One region of the Paenibacillus sp. FSL P4-0338 genome, then DNA from elsewhere that is predicted to be linked to it. Evidence: riboswitches for the same ligand, from Rfam matches in the RefSeq annotation. Region 1 holds a riboswitch; each other region holds the start of a gene.
The links. Region 1 has a riboswitch for cyclic di-GMP ahead of MKZ07_RS26835 (transglutaminase-like domain-containing protein). Riboswitches for the same ligand answer to the same signal wherever they lie in the genome.

Region 1 (5,217 bases):
AAGCCCCTTGGTTTAGGCTGTTCCGCGTTCGCTCGCCGCTACTGACGGAATCACTATTGTTTTCTCTTCCTCAGGGTACTTAGATGTTTCAGTTCCCCTGGTCTGCCTCTGCGTATCCTATGTATTCAGATACGAGTAACTGCGAATTACCACAGCTGGGTTTCCCCATTCGGACACCCCCGGATCAAAGCTTGCTTACAGCTCCCCGAGGCAGTTTCGTTGTTCGCCACGTCCTTCGTCGGCTCCTGGCGCCTAGGCATCCTCCGTGTGCTCTTAGTAGCTTAACCAACGTTCCGGTGTTTTGCTTGTTTGCACAATCAAAAACCTTCACTTTGTAGCAACTAATAACTATTTCAACTTGCTTACACAAGTTTCAGCTAAAAGATGTTCTAAAACGCAAATTCGTTTCGGTATCCAGTTTTCAAGGATCAAGGTAAAGATGAGAGCTTAAACTCTCAAAACTGACCAACGAGTGAGTAACAGGCCTAAACCTGATTGGTGGAAGCAAGCTTCCGATTTGAATGTCTTCATTGCAGAAGACGATTCTCCATAGAAAGGAGGTGATCCAGCCGCACCTTCCGATACGGCTACCTTGTTACGACTTCACCCCAATCATCTACCCCACCTTCGGCGGCTGGCTCCCTTGCGGGTTACCCCACCGACTTCGGGTGTTGTAAACTCTCGTGGTGTGACGGGCGGTGTGTACAAGACCCGGGAACGTATTCACCGCGGCATGCTGATCCGCGATTACTAGCAATTCCGACTTCATGCAGGCGAGTTGCAGCCTGCAATCCGAACTGAGACCGGCTTTGCTGGGATTGGCTCCACCTCGCGGCTTCGCTTCCCGTTGTACCGGCCATTGTAGTACGTGTGTAGCCCAGGTCATAAGGGGCATGATGATTTGACGTCATCCCCACCTTCCTCCGGTTTGTCACCGGCAGTCACTCTAGAGTGCCCAGCTTAACCTGCTGGCAACTAAAGTCAAGGGTTGCGCTCGTTGCGGGACTTAACCCAACATCTCACGACACGAGCTGACGACAACCATGCACCACCTGTCTCAACTTTCCCCGAAGGGCACCTGATGCATCTCTGCTTCGTTAGTTGGATGTCAAGACCTGGTAAGGTTCTTCGCGTTGCTTCGAATTAAACCACATACTCCACTGCTTGTGCGGGTCCCCGTCAATTCCTTTGAGTTTCAGTCTTGCGACCGTACTCCCCAGGCGGAGTGCTTACTGTGTTAACTTCGGCACCAAGGGTATCGAAACCCCTAACACCTAGCACTCATCGTTTACGGCGTGGACTACCAGGGTATCTAATCCTGTTTGCTCCCCACGCTTTCGCGCCTCAGCGTCAGTTACAGCCCAGAAAGTCGCCTTCGCCACTGGTGTTCCTCCACATATCTACGCATTTCACCGCTACACGTGGAATTCCACTTTCCTCTTCTGTACTCAAGTCACCCAGTTTCCAGTGCGACCTCAGGTTGAGCCCAAGGTTTAAACACCAGACTTAAATAACCGCCTGCGCGCGCTTTACGCCCAATAATTCCGGACAACGCTTGCCCCCTACGTATTACCGCGGCTGCTGGCACGTAGTTAGCCGGGGCTTTCTTCTCAGGTACCGTCACTCCGGCAGCAGTTACTCTACCGGACGTTCTTCCCTGGCAACAGAGCTTTACGATCCGAAAACCTTCATCACTCACGCGGCGTTGCTCCGTCAGGCTTGCGCCCATTGCGGAAGATTCCCTACTGCTGCCTCCCGTAGGAGTCTGGGCCGTGTCTCAGTCCCAGTGTGGCCGTTCACCCTCTCAGGTCGGCTACGCATCGTCGCCTTGGTGGGCCATTACCCCACCAACTAGCTAATGCGCCGCAGGCCCATCCCCAAGCAGCAGATTGCTCCGCCTTTCATTCTCTCCTCAGGAGAAAAAAGAAATTATCCGGTATTAGCTACCGTTTCCGGTAGTTATCCCAGGCTTGAGGGCAGGTTGCCTACGTGTTACTCACCCGTCCGCCGCTAAGTCTGAAAGGAAGCAAGCTTCCTTTCAGACTCCGCTCGACTTGCATGTATTAGGCACGCCGCCAGCGTTCGTCCTGAGCCAGGATCAAACTCTCCAAATTGGTATTTAGAAAGAGCGATTGCTCATTTTGAAACATCTGACGAGAATTTACATTCTCTAATTTGGATCTCACCGAAGTGATCTCCGATACTCACTCGTTGTTCAGTTTTCAAAGATCAAGCTCGTTATCAGCGCCGCTTACCGCGTCACCAGCAACTCTTATAATATATCACGTTCATCCGAGCAATGCAAGCTTTATTTTTGAAATTACTTATTTAAGTAATTCTCATTTCCTTTGCCGCTCCAACAACGCTTACTTATAATAACCTATCCTTCTATTAAAAAGCAACCTTTATATAAATAAAAATAACCCGCTTAATGATTAAGCGGGTTATTCTCAGGTAATGCTATAGTTCACAGCTATTCTTAGTAGAATTTCGCTGCAGTGTATTTGCTTGCTGCTTTGACCAGTTCTGTTGATACTGTGTTCTTGCCCAGACCTGCATCTACTGTAGTATCAATCGTTACCCATTTGCCATTTAGGAACACTTCGTTCCAGGCATGGTATGAAGTTACATAGCTTGTATTTCCCATAACCAATTTGGTTGGAATACCTTCACTGCGGAGCATAGTAGCGAACAAGGATGCGTAATCGTAGCAGATCCCTTTGTTGGTAGCCAGCGTGTTATCGTTGTTCGGAATATAATCTGTGCTTACGCTGTTAGCCAGAGAGTAGTCATATTTCACGTTAGCTACGATGTAATTGTAGATAGCCTTAACTTTGTCTGCATCTGTGGTCAGACCCTTTGTAAGCTGGGCTGCCTTTTGAACGGATTTATCGGAAGAACTCCACTTAACATTCTGTACAGAGCTCAAATATACGGCATTCACATTGCTCATTGAAAGAGAGACAGTCTCGGAAGATAGCACTTTGTATTTGTTGCCCGTAGTATTCTCAAGAACGGATACCTTGTAAGAGCCGTTTCCTTGTTGCAGCGGGAACGTCTCGTTCGGCTTGGAGGTGTATAAGTTGTAAGTATAGCTGTTATTGTCCTTGGTAATCATGAGCTTCATCTTCTTGTCCTTAGGAACATCGTACGAAACCCCGATAACCCCTTGATCAAGTTGTCCAACATTTAACCAGCTTGAATCTGCATTAGCAGCTTGAGCAGTGCCTGTCTGCACGGAAGTGACGATTACAAAAAGTGTAATTAGCATTAAATAAAACTTTTTCATGGATAAAACCCCTTTCGGTAGCTGGCTGCCATCCATGACGGGAAGGCCCTTTAGCTTTGCGTCCCTACCTTTCGATAGGTTTGCCGTTATCGTATAAGCTTTATCTGTCCAATCTACTACCACATAATGACAGATTCTGAATTAAAACAAACAAAAAAAGCCTCTTCATTCGGTAGCTGGCTGCCATCCATGACGGGAAGGCCCTCTAGCTTTGCGTCCCTACCTTTCGATAGGTTTGCCGTTATCGTGCATTAGCTTTTGATAGTTCTATTTTACCATACACATCTCTATTAGCAAGACCCAAATTGCTAGATTCCACCACAAATATACTAAAATTTTATGTTTTTTCGACCTTTATCGCCTTGTTCTGATAGATTCAGGTGAGCTTCGCATGAATGATGAGTCTGTGGGTCGGGTTGACAAGCGGATCACAGGTAATGAGGGTCAGAATCTTATCATTATCATTTCCCTTCAGTACCGAAATATCGGTAGGCTCTACAATAGATACATCATATACAACATACTTGTATTCCTGGCCGCTTGTAATAACAGTAATGGTGTCCCCATTACCGACCTCATCTAGTCTGTTGAACAGCCGCCCTGCCGTTCTTGAGCGGTGTGCCGCAATTGCTGCATTGCCTACCGCGCCAATCGGAGCTGTCTCCTTCATATGCGCCGCAGCATGCTTCATATTGGTCTTGGTGGCGCCCTCCAGAACAGGCAGCTTCAGATCGATTTTGTCGATTTCAATAATGGCAGTGATCTTCCCTCCAACTTCAATCTCGGGCGCTGCAGTGGGCACCGGCTCTTCCGCACCAGACTCTTCCGCGAGCAGCTGGGTGACTTCCGCATAAGGCTTGCTCAGATCCTGGCTGGCAGGAGCCGTAGCCGAAGGAACGATTTCACTATAAGCCTGTTCGGCCTCTTCCAGCAGCTTCTGCTGTTGACGGTCCTCGTACCATTCGCTTCCTTTGGGGTAGAGCATAATCAGGACCCCGGCAAGTATAATCAAATAGGATAACTTCCGCATGACAATCGCCTCCGCAATATAGAATAACTGCAGCCCCGCAGGATACGGGGAATATATACTGTCTCTTTAGAATACCCATTTCCGGCTTCCAAAGAAATTAATGATCACTGTTATGAAGGTAACCAGCACCTTGGCCAGTAGCACCTGTATCCCCAGCCGGTCAGTCAGAAGATGAATCAGCAGCACCGAAATGCCCAGTACCAGCAGATTCAGCACAATAAATCTCACCAGCTGCATCCGGTCAAAGCCGCCATTCCCGCCTCTGTCCCTTCCCTTAAAGGTCACCTTCTTATTCCAGAAAAAGCTGTTGGCCGTCCCGGCGCTGTAGGAAATAATCTGTGCGGGGGTGTTAAGCATCCCCAGGGAATGCAGCAGGGTAAATACCGCAAAATCTATGAATGTATTAAGCAGGCCCACCGCATTAAATTTCAGAAACTGGATCATGCCTGCGCGCCAAGCCTTATCTTGCATAATCGCTTTCCTTCCGGGTGTCTTCAGCCTCTGTCTCCGGGTAGCCTCTGGTCTCGCTTACGATATAGAGTGGTCTATCCTTCGATTCGTCATAGATCCGTCCGATGTATTCCCCAATGACGCCCAGCAGCATCAGCACAATGCCGTTAAACAGCAGGTTAACTCCCACAATGGATGCCCAGCCCGGCACGGTCCAGGAGGTGAAAACCTTCTGGAATAAAACCAGGAACAGGTAAATGAAGCTGGAGAAGGACAGGAAGAAGCCGACATAGGAGGCGATTTTGAGCGGCTTATGCGAGAAGGAGGTGATTCCGTCGAGCGCAAAGCGGATCATTTTTTTGAGCGGATATTTTGTCTCCCCGGCGAAGCGTTCCTCCCGCACATATTCCACCATGGTCTGCCGGAAGCCAACCCAGCTCACCAGCCC
Region 2 (5,217 bases), 300 kb from region 1:
TTCACCTTGTCCAATGACGGCACACTGGATATCAAATTCCTCAAGCTTGCCACCACTTACACCGTGACCGATGCCAAGGGCGATAACGCAGGCCAGGATCTCGGAGACCACTTCAAGGTCAAGCTCCTCGATAATTCATACACCGGCGGTTCATTAAGCGGTCATGTGCTGTCCGAGATCTCCCTGAAGGATCTGAAAAACACCCCCAGCTACGATCTCGTAGCAGCAGGTATACTGCCGGGAGGGATTGCCGCAGCCGGGTCCAAGACCTTCAAGATCGCCTTCGAGTTCGTGGACAATACGCTCGATCAGAATATTTTCCAGGGTGACGGCTTAGCATTGAACTGGACCTTCGATGCACTTCAAGGAGTGGGAGAAGCCAAGTAGGCCAAAGCTGCATTTATCGATCAAGAACGGCATATCCTCCCCCATCCGGGCCGGGTATGCCGTTTCCTTTTCCCCGCTTCCGGGTTCAAGGATTTTTGTCCGATTTGCAGATTTTTGTTATACTGACAAGTGGAAACGGCTTTGTCTTCTTTTTAAAGAGCGGCACCGTTTCTGCGAGAAAGATAGGGCTACGGTATAGCGCGAAGCATATCACTTCTTATCTTTTACCAAAAAAGTACGGAGGGCGTTGTAATCGTGTCAGATACTATGGGAAGCCGCATCCACAAACTCCGGCTGGAGAAGGGCTATTCGCTATCCGAGCTTGCGGATAAGGCTGATGTGGCGAAATCATACCTCAGTAATGTGGAACGGAATATTCAATCCAACCCCTCCATTCAATTCATCGAAAAAATCGCAGACGCGCTTCAGGTATCCATTCATGTACTGCTGTATGGCGGACTGGCAGAGACGGAAGAACAGGCACTGGACGGGGAATGGTTCCGGCTGGTTCAGGAGGCTATGGCCTCCGGTATAAGCAAACGCGAATTCAAGGAATTCCTCGATTACCAGAAATGGCGCATGGAACAAAAGGACAACTAGACGTAGCATCGTATGCCTCAAGGAAGACTCCGCACGGCAGGGAGGCCGCCTTCGGCGAGGGCATTCTTTCAAGCGGCATACAGAAAAGGCACAGCGTACCGGACGCTGTGCCTTTTCTGTATGTATCCTAACAATGATGACCGCCCTTACATCGCCTGGAGTGCCTTTTCACTTAGAAACCGGCGGATATCCTCCGCCGCGATCCCCGCCTGCTTGGCAGACATCAGCAAGTGCACCCATTCTAAATCCAGATCTACTGCCTGCAGCTCGTCATTCCCCTGGTTGGACATATCCAAGAAATCTCCTCCTAGAATTTTCGCGTCCCCAGGCAGTCCGGCCATCATAGTAGTATTGCTACTTTGTAGTATCTCTACGTTAGATCCGAGACTTTGTGCCCCTGTCTTTCGGCAGGTTTACCTTTTACTGGACCCTTTCCATCATGAAAGGATCTGGCAAGAATCGATGAAACCGTTCTCCGCAATAACATTATACAAGATCATACGCGATTAGTGTGTCGTTTTCTGGAATTTTTTTATGATAAAATGTGAGGAAACTTAGCTGAAATTGCCAGCGGCTTGTATAAATATTTCCAGTTCCAAGTTCAAACCCTAAGTAATAGTTTAATTATGCTAAAGGGAACTCTAACTACTCCGCTTTACCGCACCACGCAACATCGTATAGAGACAATTACCCATCTGTATAGATAACGGACAGTGATATGGATTTATTTCTATTTATGATAGTTCCGTATGAATACTGTAATGAATCATGCCGAATTGCGAACGGATTGACCGAAAGTATGAATTGATTACCCCGCCGGAAAGTAGCACAATAGGATGAGAATGAAACCGCAAACATTTGCAGCTCCGCCAAGTGGCACACTGGATGCCTCGCGTGGAGTTTATCCGTTAGGAGGACCTATTCATGGCAGTCAAAGAGCCCTATAACGACACAGTATGGAGCAAATACTACGGCCCCAATCTGGGCTACATCCAAGAAAGATATGAGCAATTTGTCAAGGACCCCTCTTCTGTTGAACAACATTACCGCGATCTCTTCACCGTATCCGGCCCCCCTCCACTGGCACCCGATGCCGAGAGGGCTCCAAGGCCTGCCGTATCAGCAGATGCCGAGTGGCTCAAGAAGGCTGTCAAGGCCTCGAAGCTGATCGCCAATATTCGAATATATGGCCATATGGCCGCAGACATTGACCCGCTGGAGCGCAGCAAGAACCCGATGGCCAAATGGCTGGAGCTGGAGACCTACGAGCTTACCCGCGAGGATCTTAATGCTCTGCCCGCTTCGCTGATCTGGGATAATGCCCCTGCAGATGTGCATACCGCGATGGATGCCGTCCACAGAATGCGTCAGGCCTATACCCAGACCATTGCCTATGAATTCGGGCATGTGCATGATGAACGCGAGCTGCGCTGGCTCAACAGCCAGGCGGAATCGATGACCTCCCCTGCCCCGCTGAATAATACAGAGCGCAAAGAGCTGCTGAAGCGGCTGGTTCAGGTGGAGCATTTCGAGACCTTCCTGCACAAGACCTTCGTCGGCCAAAAGCGGTTCAGCCTGGAGGGCAATGATGCCCTCGTGCCGATGCTGGATGAGATTGTGCGGGCCGCCGCGCATGACGGCGCAGAGCATATCCTGATGGGCATGGCCCACCGCGGAAGACTTAATGTGCTGGCTCATATTCTGGGCAAGCCTTATGATATTATTTTCTCGGAATTCCATCATTCGCCGAACAAGGAACTGTTCCCTTCGGAAGGCTCCATGGGCGTGACCTACGGCTGGAGCGGTGATGTGAAGTATCATCTCGGGGCTGACCGTGCCGTCCGCGAAGGCGAGACCGTGCGCACCCGGATCACACTGGCCAATAACCCGAGCCATCTTGAATTCGTTAACCCTGTCGTCGAGGGCTTCACACGCGCCGCACAGGAAGAGCGCAACGATCCGGGACTGCCTAAGCTGAACACAAGCAAGGCCATGGCTGTGCTGATGCACGGCGATGCCGCCTTCCCTGGAGAGGGCATTGTCGCTGAGACGCTTAATATCGGCAAATTGCAGGGTTATCAGAATGGCGGCACCGTGCATATTATCGTCAATAACCGGATCGGATTCACCACAGAGAGCGAGGATTCCCGCTCCACCCATTATGCCAGCGACTTGGCCAAAGGGTATGAGATTCCGGTCGTGCATGTCAATGCCGATGACCCGGAAGCCTGCATTGCCGCAGTACGTCTGGCCAGTGCTTACCGCCATATGTTCAAGAAGGACTTCCTGATTGATCTGATCGGCTACCGCCGCCACGGGCATAATGAAATGGATGATCCTGAGACCACCCAGCCGATTGTGTACGGCAAAGTGCGTAACCACCCTACTGTGTACCGCGCTTATGCAGAACGCCTGGAGCGCGAGAAGGTAATTACAGCAGATGATCTGAAGAACATGATTGCCGAGGCAGAGAGCGTCCTCCAGCAGGCCTTTGACCAGATGAAGGAAGGCAAGCACAAGAATGCGGAGTCCAAAACCGCCGTCGCGCTGGATAACGACAGTCCCCAGCAGCGTCCGACTGCCTTCCCTCTTGCCGGTCTGCAGGAGATTAACCGTGAGCTGCTGCGCGTACCGGCCGGCTTCAAGGTCTATCCGAAGCTGGAACGGATTCTGCAGCGCCGCAAGGATGCGCTGAATGACGGAGAGCGGGTAGACTGGGCGCTGGCAGAGACACTTGCCTTCGCTACCATCCTGAAGGATGGCACGCCGATCCGCCTCAGCGGACAGGATGCACAGCGCGGCACGTTCGCCCACCGTCATCTGGTGCTGCATGACAGCGAGAACGGGGAACTCTATGCTCCGCTGCATCAGCTGAGTGATGCCGGCGCTTCATTCGGCGTCTACAACAGTCCGCTGTCCGAGGCCTCTGTCCTTGGCTTCGAATATGGTTATAATGTGTTCGCACCGGAGACCTTCGTCATCTGGGAGGCTCAATACGGCGACTTCGCCAATGCCGCTCAGGTCATTATTGACCAGTTCATTTCCGCCGGCCGCGCCAAGTGGACGCAGCGCAGCAATCTGACGATCCTGCTGCCTCACGGCTATGAAGGCCAAGGACCAGAGCATTCCAGCGGCCGAATGGAACGGTTCCTCCAGCTCTCCGCTGAGGAGAACTGGACTGTAGCCAACCTGACCACTGCTGCTCAGTATTTCCATCTGCTCCGCCGTCAGGCCGCACTCTGCGGACAACCGGATGCCCGGCCGCTGGTGATCATGGCGCCGAAGAGCCTGATCCGTAACACGCGCAGCACCTCAGCCGGAGCTGACCTCGCTTCGGGCACCTTCCAGCCGGTTCTTCCCGAGCCGCTGCTCGGCAGTAAGCTGGAAGCCGTGAAGCGCCTCGTGGTATGCAGCGGCAAGGTGGCCATCGACCTGCAGACGGAGCTGGAAGCAACGCGCGGACAGGACTTCTCCTGGCTGCACATTTTGCGCATGGAACAGCTCTATCCGTTCCCGGAACGCGAGCTTGGCGCTCACCTTAGCAGCTTCAGCTCGCTGGAGGAAATCGTCTGGGTACAGGAAGAACCGAAGAATATGGGCGGGTGGACGTATGCCGAATCCCGGCTGCGCGCCATCGCACCGCAGAAGGTCACTGTCCAGTACATCGGCCGTCCGGACCGTTCCAGCCCGGCCAGCGGCTATGCAGATGTCCATAGCTTCGAGCAGCGGCGCATTGTCCGGGAAGCCCTGAAATTGAATGCTACAGTGCAAGCACCTGTACCGTCTTCCTGAGTACAGCAAGGCGGTCATCCGATATTACGCACACCACTATATTTGGGGAGGTACGGCCTGTGTCCGAGATAAAAGTACCCGATTTGGGCGAATCGATTTCCGAAGGAACGATCTACAAATGGCTGGTTAAAGAGGGCGACACTGTCGGCCAGGGGGATGTGCTTGCCGAGCTTGAGACCGATAAGGTCAATCTGGAGATCAGTGCGGAGGAGGACGGCGTCATCTCCTCCATCCTGCGCCAGGCGGGCGAGAACGTTGCCGTTGGCGAAGCCATCGGCATCATCGGCAGCGCCGCCGGTGCAGGCGCTGCCAGCAAGCCGGCAGCAGACAGCGCTCCGCAGGGCGGCAGCGCGCCTGCTGCTGCCGCAAGTGCCGCAGCGGCTGAACCGGCCGCTGCTGTAACGGCTCCAGCCGCCGCCGAAGGTGCGGCGGCAGGCA
Region 3 (5,217 bases), on a different contig from region 1:
GATGGAGCCAGAGGAGCGGGAACGCAGATATGGCGTCTGGCAGGATGCTGTGTCGCGCACGATGGGCTGGGAGAAGCATGAGGGCAAGCACGAAGGCAGACTTTAGAGCAGGATATAGGTAGAAGAACAGAAACGGCCCGCAGTCAGAAACTCTGCTGCGGGCCGTTTGTTTACTATAGAACAGAATGAACGTTATGATTAGTACTCCATTACAAATGCGACATTCTGCCATCCGGCGCCAACGGTCCAGAACAGGACTTTGTCGCCGCGTTCAAGCTGCCCGGTAGTGACGGCTTTGTGAAGGGCGATGAACGGGCTGCTGGTCGAGGTATAGCCGAACTCATCGCCTATGTAGACTGCGGCCTCAGGGGCAATGCCGATCTTGCCGGAGACGGCCTGGATGTTCGGAAGGGACAGCTGTGAGAAGCAGGCGGCCTTGATTGACTGAGGATCAATACCGTTGTTGCTCAGCAGGGTGTTGATCGATTCGGAAGCGGCGTCCACACAGATGGAATCATCGAACGGTATGAATTTCACATTGAACTCTCCTGCGGCAACACCGGTGCGTCCGAGCTTAGCCAGACCTTCTGCAGGGAACAGTGAGTTGCCGTACACACAGGTGTCTGTCTGGTAGATAGAGTCAATGAAGCCGACCGAATGCTCGTCGCGCTCCAGAATGACAGCAGCAGCGGCATCACCGAAGTTCGCGTAATACACCGGATCATTCTTGTCCGCATACGGCGCCACATAATCGGAGCCGATCACCAGGGCGCGGCGGATTCTCGGGTTCGCCATCATCTGGCGGCTGACCTGCTCAACCGAAGCCGTCATTCCGGCACAGTTGGCATTGCTGTCAATACAGATGGTATGCGAAGCCCCGTTAATCAGGCGGTGAATCATCAGTGAGTTCGTAGGAAATATATATTCAGGGGTCTGGCTTGCATAAGCAATCAGGTCAATGTCAGGACCGGTAAGACCGGTCTTCTCCAGAACATTACTTGCGGCTTCATAAGCCATTGTCAGGGAGTTCTCATCCGGGCTGTCGATGCTGTAGCGGTTTTCACGGCCCAGAGTAGCCAGCAGTCCGCGGATATCAATACCTTTGTCATCAAAATGCTGAATGAAAAATTCATTGCCGATTCTTTTGTCTGGATGGTAGATATCAATGTCCTTAATGCGAATCCCCGCCATAGTGCAGACCTCCTAAAAGTTGTCTTAGTTGTACTTCTCACTTCTCACGAATCTGCTCCGGTTCATTAAGCTTGTACGGTTGAAGTAATCTCCAGATTCTCAAGTCCGGCTTTGCGGCCCAGGCGTGCCAGCTGCATTTTGAGGATCGGGTTATTTTCCAGAGTAAGACTCACTTTCTGGAAGCCATCAGCCTTGAACATGATGAAGCAGTTTTCAAGCAGCGGCACGACATCAGGAGCTGTTACATTCAGCTTGCGGCAGTCGATATCCAGGGCATATTCAGCAGGGCTAATGGGGTTGATGGTCTGCTGGTAAGCCTGTATGGATTTGAGTCCGTCCTCGTTAGAGAAGGTTCCCTCCAGCTCGATATTGATTACTTTCTTCGCAGTGTCTGTCTTCAAAATAAATTGTCCCATGTTGATCTCTCCCTAAGTGTAATTTGAAATACCCCCAAAACATGATATTTGTGACTATATTCGACAAATTGCATTCGAATTTGGGATATTTTGCCTTCATTATAACCGGAGCATGCTGAAATGCGCAATCGAAAAGTCGAAATTTGTAGATTTATGAAGATTTTTCTTTGATTTCCTCCAGGGTATCCAGCAGCACATTAAAGGCCGAAATTACCCGGGGAGCACCGACGCAAGGGACCAGATGAAGCAGCACGCCCTTGATCTGCTCAACAGTCATGCCAACACGGAGCGCCATTACATAATGAACACCTAACTGCTCATACTGCCCCATCGTAATCAGAGACGAGATCACCGCGATCTCTTTCCAGTCAGAGCCAATCGTGGTCCGTTGAAAAATATCGCCATAAGCATTGCCCATGATATATTCGGCTAGTTCCGGAAAATGCTCTTTGATCGGAGCTAGGGCCTTGGCCCCATAATCTCCAGAGAGATTAGTGAAATGATCGAGTCCGCTGTTCGTGTTCTTGTTCACGCTATGGCCTCCTGATAGTAGGTTAGAAACGGTGTGCAATAAGGCTTGCTTACGTAAGATCCAGCGTGCGGTGAGCCGTAGGTGGCATTTCATCGCGGTCAGTCAGCAATTCAATGACAGCTGGCTTGTTAAGCGCTACAGCTTCGCGGATGGCAGCGGCGAACTCCTCCTGCGTCTCACAGCGGAAGCCGGCTGCACCCAGAGATTCAGCGAATTTCACGGCATTCATTGGAACCTCGAAGATCGTACCGTCAATCCGGCCGGTGGTCTTCTCCATCCCCTTAAGCGCCATATCCAGCTGCATATTATTCACCACGATGAAAATCACCGGAATGTCCTTGCAAACAGCTGTGTTTATTTCAGTTCCGAGCATCATAAAACAGCCGTCCCCGGTAATGCAGAAGACCGTCTCACCGGGAGAGGCCGTCTTGGCGCCGATCGCCATGCCAATTGAATTGCCCATGCAGGCAAAGTAGGCATCGAATATGAAGCTGCCGGGCCTGCGCACATTGAACCATTTCACAGCATTGAATCCATGGCTGCCGTCATCTACAAACACGCTGCTGTTGTAAGGAATCAATTCGCTCATCGTGCTCATTACCGAAGCCAGAGAGAGCCCCGCCAGTACGGGAAGCTCATCATTGTAATCATTCGAGACTGTGATTTCATGCTTGGTAACCGCTGAGAAGTCCAGCTTCTGGAGATACAGAGCCAGGTTGTCCCTTAAGTCTCCGCCGACAGCAATAGTAGATGAGGTGAGTATTTTACCGACAAAGGTCGGGTCTACATCGAACTGGATCAGCTGCCGCGGATGATTCTCCGGCTTCAGGTTGCAGATGGTCATATCGCTGAGGCGGGACCCCAGAACGATGAAGAGGTCGCTGTTGTTCATCAGTTCATCTCCATGCGAGGAGCCGCCGACGCCTATTGGACCATGGTAGAGCGGATGATCGTAAGCTATAGCGCCTTTGCCGCCTGGAGAGGTGACCACAGGTATGTTAAAGGTCTCGGCCAGCTGGACCAGTTCCTGATGTGCTCCTGAGCGGTTGACGCCCTTACCGGCAATGATCAGGGGTCTAGCGGATTCATTGATCGCCGAGCTGACCCGTTCATAGTTCTGATAGCTGACCAGCCCTTCACGTTCCGGCAGAACAATCCGGCATTCCGCAAGCCGCTCTGTCTGCACATCAAACGGAATGCAGAGATGAACCGGACCTTTTTGGTCACCGAGGGCGATGGATAGGGCATGATTGAAAATGGTGCTGAAATGATCCCCGCGTTCAACGAGCTTGCTGAAGAGGGTGGCCGGCCGGAACATATCCGCCAAATCAGCCAGATAGGAAGTGGAATCCTGACATTGGGGAATGCCCAGCTCCTTGATGGACTGGTGGCCGGTGATGAAGAGGACGGGAAGATTATTGGCCTTGGCATGCGCTGCTGCGGTGAGCAGATTCGTTCCGCCCGGACCGGAAGTGCCGAAGGCTACTCCGAGGCTGCCGGTCTTCAGAGCATAACCGCCGGCAGCGAAGCCGGAGCTAGACTCGTGCCGGCCGGGGATGAACTCAATACCATAGTCAACCAGTTTCAAAGCGATGGGGCAAATAGATTTGCCTATGATTCCAAAAGAATGTGTGACTCCCAAATTGCGTAATGCTTCCGCCATATAATCTGCAACTGTCTTCAGAACATCCACCCCGCAAGTTGTTATTTGTATTAGTCAGCAATAGAAAACCTGTACTCAACATAGGAGCACAGGTCTGTTGCACGAATCACCATAATCAAACGCATAACCTAAGGCGTTTACAGTTTTTCAGCAACCTGGCTGTCATGATCCCACTTCAGAAATGAGACTGTAGATCCATGGCTTTGCGTCATTCCCTTTCGGTGAATTTTGCCGGTATGCGATTATAAATGAATCTGTGAAGAATTTTCCTTTACAATATATTCCTCACTCCTCTTTTGTCAATAACCCCGATGAGAAGAAACTCGGAATTTGACGAATATTCAGGAGTGGAAATGGATGAATATTTGGATTTTCAAACTTTTGAAAATTTTTCCCTTTGGAAGGCTAAAGTCTTAAAATGCAAATGGATATTTAGGGCTATTATTATGAGGAGTAAGCATAAAGCCTCATTACATTCCTGATTTACTGTAAAATGTTAAGAATTCACTAGATATACAGCATTGTAAAATCCACTTATAGGACTTAAGTATTGTATGTGTGCGGTGATGCCTTATAGACAAGCTATGCCTATAGAACGACTATAGTAAAGAAGTGCAAAGCGGATTTTTTACCCTTATGCACAATTTCAACAATTTGTGAATATTACATAACAATCTTAGTTTTGCACAGAAAAAGAGACACCATCTGCAGGAAATCCCGCAGATGTGTCTCTTTTGGTTAAGGTTAGAATTTGAAAATATGAATTGTTTTTTGCAAGTTAAAGACAGCGGAAGTCATCTTCTCTGTCTCCTCAGCTACGGATTGCAGAGCGTGAATCTGTTCGTTCATCGCTGCGGATACCTCTTCGGTCCCTGCGGCGGTCTCCTGGGTGATGGCTGAGATATTCTCGATCGCCCCGGAGATCTTAAGCGCGCTCTCCAGCATAAGGTCACTCTCTGCGGAGAAGGAGGCGATCTGCTCGGTTATGTATTGGACACTATGTACGATCTGAGCAAAAATATTGGCCGTCTCTGTGATCATCTTATTCTGTACCTGGACTACCTCTTCGTTGATGGCGATATTATCAATGGCCTGCTTGATATCTGATTCAATGCTGCGTACCAGCCCGAATACCTCTTTGGTTGAAGCGGTGGATTCCTCAGCCAGCTTGCGGACCTCCTGGGCAACGACAGCGAAGCCACGGCCATGCTCGCCTGCACGGGCTGCTTCAATAGAGGCATTGAGCGACAGCAGATTGGTCTGTTCGGCAATTTCGGTAATCGTCTTGGTAATCATCGTAATGCCGCGCGCGTTCTGTGACAGGGCTTCAATGGTATCCGCCACCTTCTGGGTCGCCTGGATGTTCTTGCGCATGCCTTCGGCCTGGGTATCCACCGATTGCCGTCCCTGTTCAA

Region 2: linked by a shared signal. The riboswitch ahead of MKZ07_RS25575 (anti-repressor SinI family protein) and the one ahead of MKZ07_RS26835 (transglutaminase-like domain-containing protein) in region 1 are both predicted to bind cyclic di-GMP.
Region 3: linked by a shared signal. The riboswitch ahead of MKZ07_RS11700 (thiamine pyrophosphate-binding protein) and the one ahead of MKZ07_RS26835 (transglutaminase-like domain-containing protein) in region 1 are both predicted to bind cyclic di-GMP.

The regions. Positions count from the first base shown of each region.
Region 1 is NZ_JBBOCG010000002.1:641,809-647,025, reverse strand. It holds rRNA gene MKZ07_RS26845 (23S ribosomal RNA) at 1-287, opposite strand, end outside; rRNA gene MKZ07_RS26840 (16S ribosomal RNA) at 554-2,114, opposite strand; gene MKZ07_RS26835 (transglutaminase-like domain-containing protein) at 2,480-3,289, opposite strand; cyclic di-GMP riboswitch class I at 3,303-3,384, opposite strand; cyclic di-GMP riboswitch class I at 3,458-3,539, opposite strand; gene MKZ07_RS26830 (class D sortase) at 3,666-4,319, opposite strand; gene MKZ07_RS26825 (GtrA family protein) at 4,386-4,790, opposite strand; gene MKZ07_RS26820 (glycosyltransferase family 2 protein) at 4,780-5,217, opposite strand, start outside.
Region 2 is NZ_JBBOCG010000002.1:341,700-346,916, reverse strand. It holds gene MKZ07_RS25585 (TasA family protein) at 1-387, shown strand, start outside; gene MKZ07_RS25580 (helix-turn-helix domain-containing protein) at 655-987, shown strand; gene MKZ07_RS25575 (anti-repressor SinI family protein) at 1,134-1,277, opposite strand; cyclic di-GMP riboswitch class I at 1,312-1,415, opposite strand; gene MKZ07_RS25570 (2-oxoglutarate dehydrogenase E1 component) at 1,912-4,779, shown strand; gene odhB (2-oxoglutarate dehydrogenase complex dihydrolipoyllysine-residue succinyltransferase) at 4,839-5,217, shown strand, end outside.
Region 3 is NZ_JBBOCG010000001.1:2,629,234-2,634,450, reverse strand. It holds gene glpK (glycerol kinase GlpK) at 1-106, shown strand, start outside; gene MKZ07_RS11715 (3-oxoacyl-[acyl-carrier-protein] synthase III C-terminal domain-containing protein) at 199-1,191, opposite strand; gene MKZ07_RS11710 (hypothetical protein) at 1,257-1,607, opposite strand; gene MKZ07_RS11705 (carboxymuconolactone decarboxylase family protein) at 1,759-2,139, opposite strand; gene MKZ07_RS11700 (thiamine pyrophosphate-binding protein) at 2,189-3,832, opposite strand; cyclic di-GMP riboswitch class I at 3,949-4,045, opposite strand; gene MKZ07_RS11695 (methyl-accepting chemotaxis protein) at 4,547-5,217, opposite strand, start outside.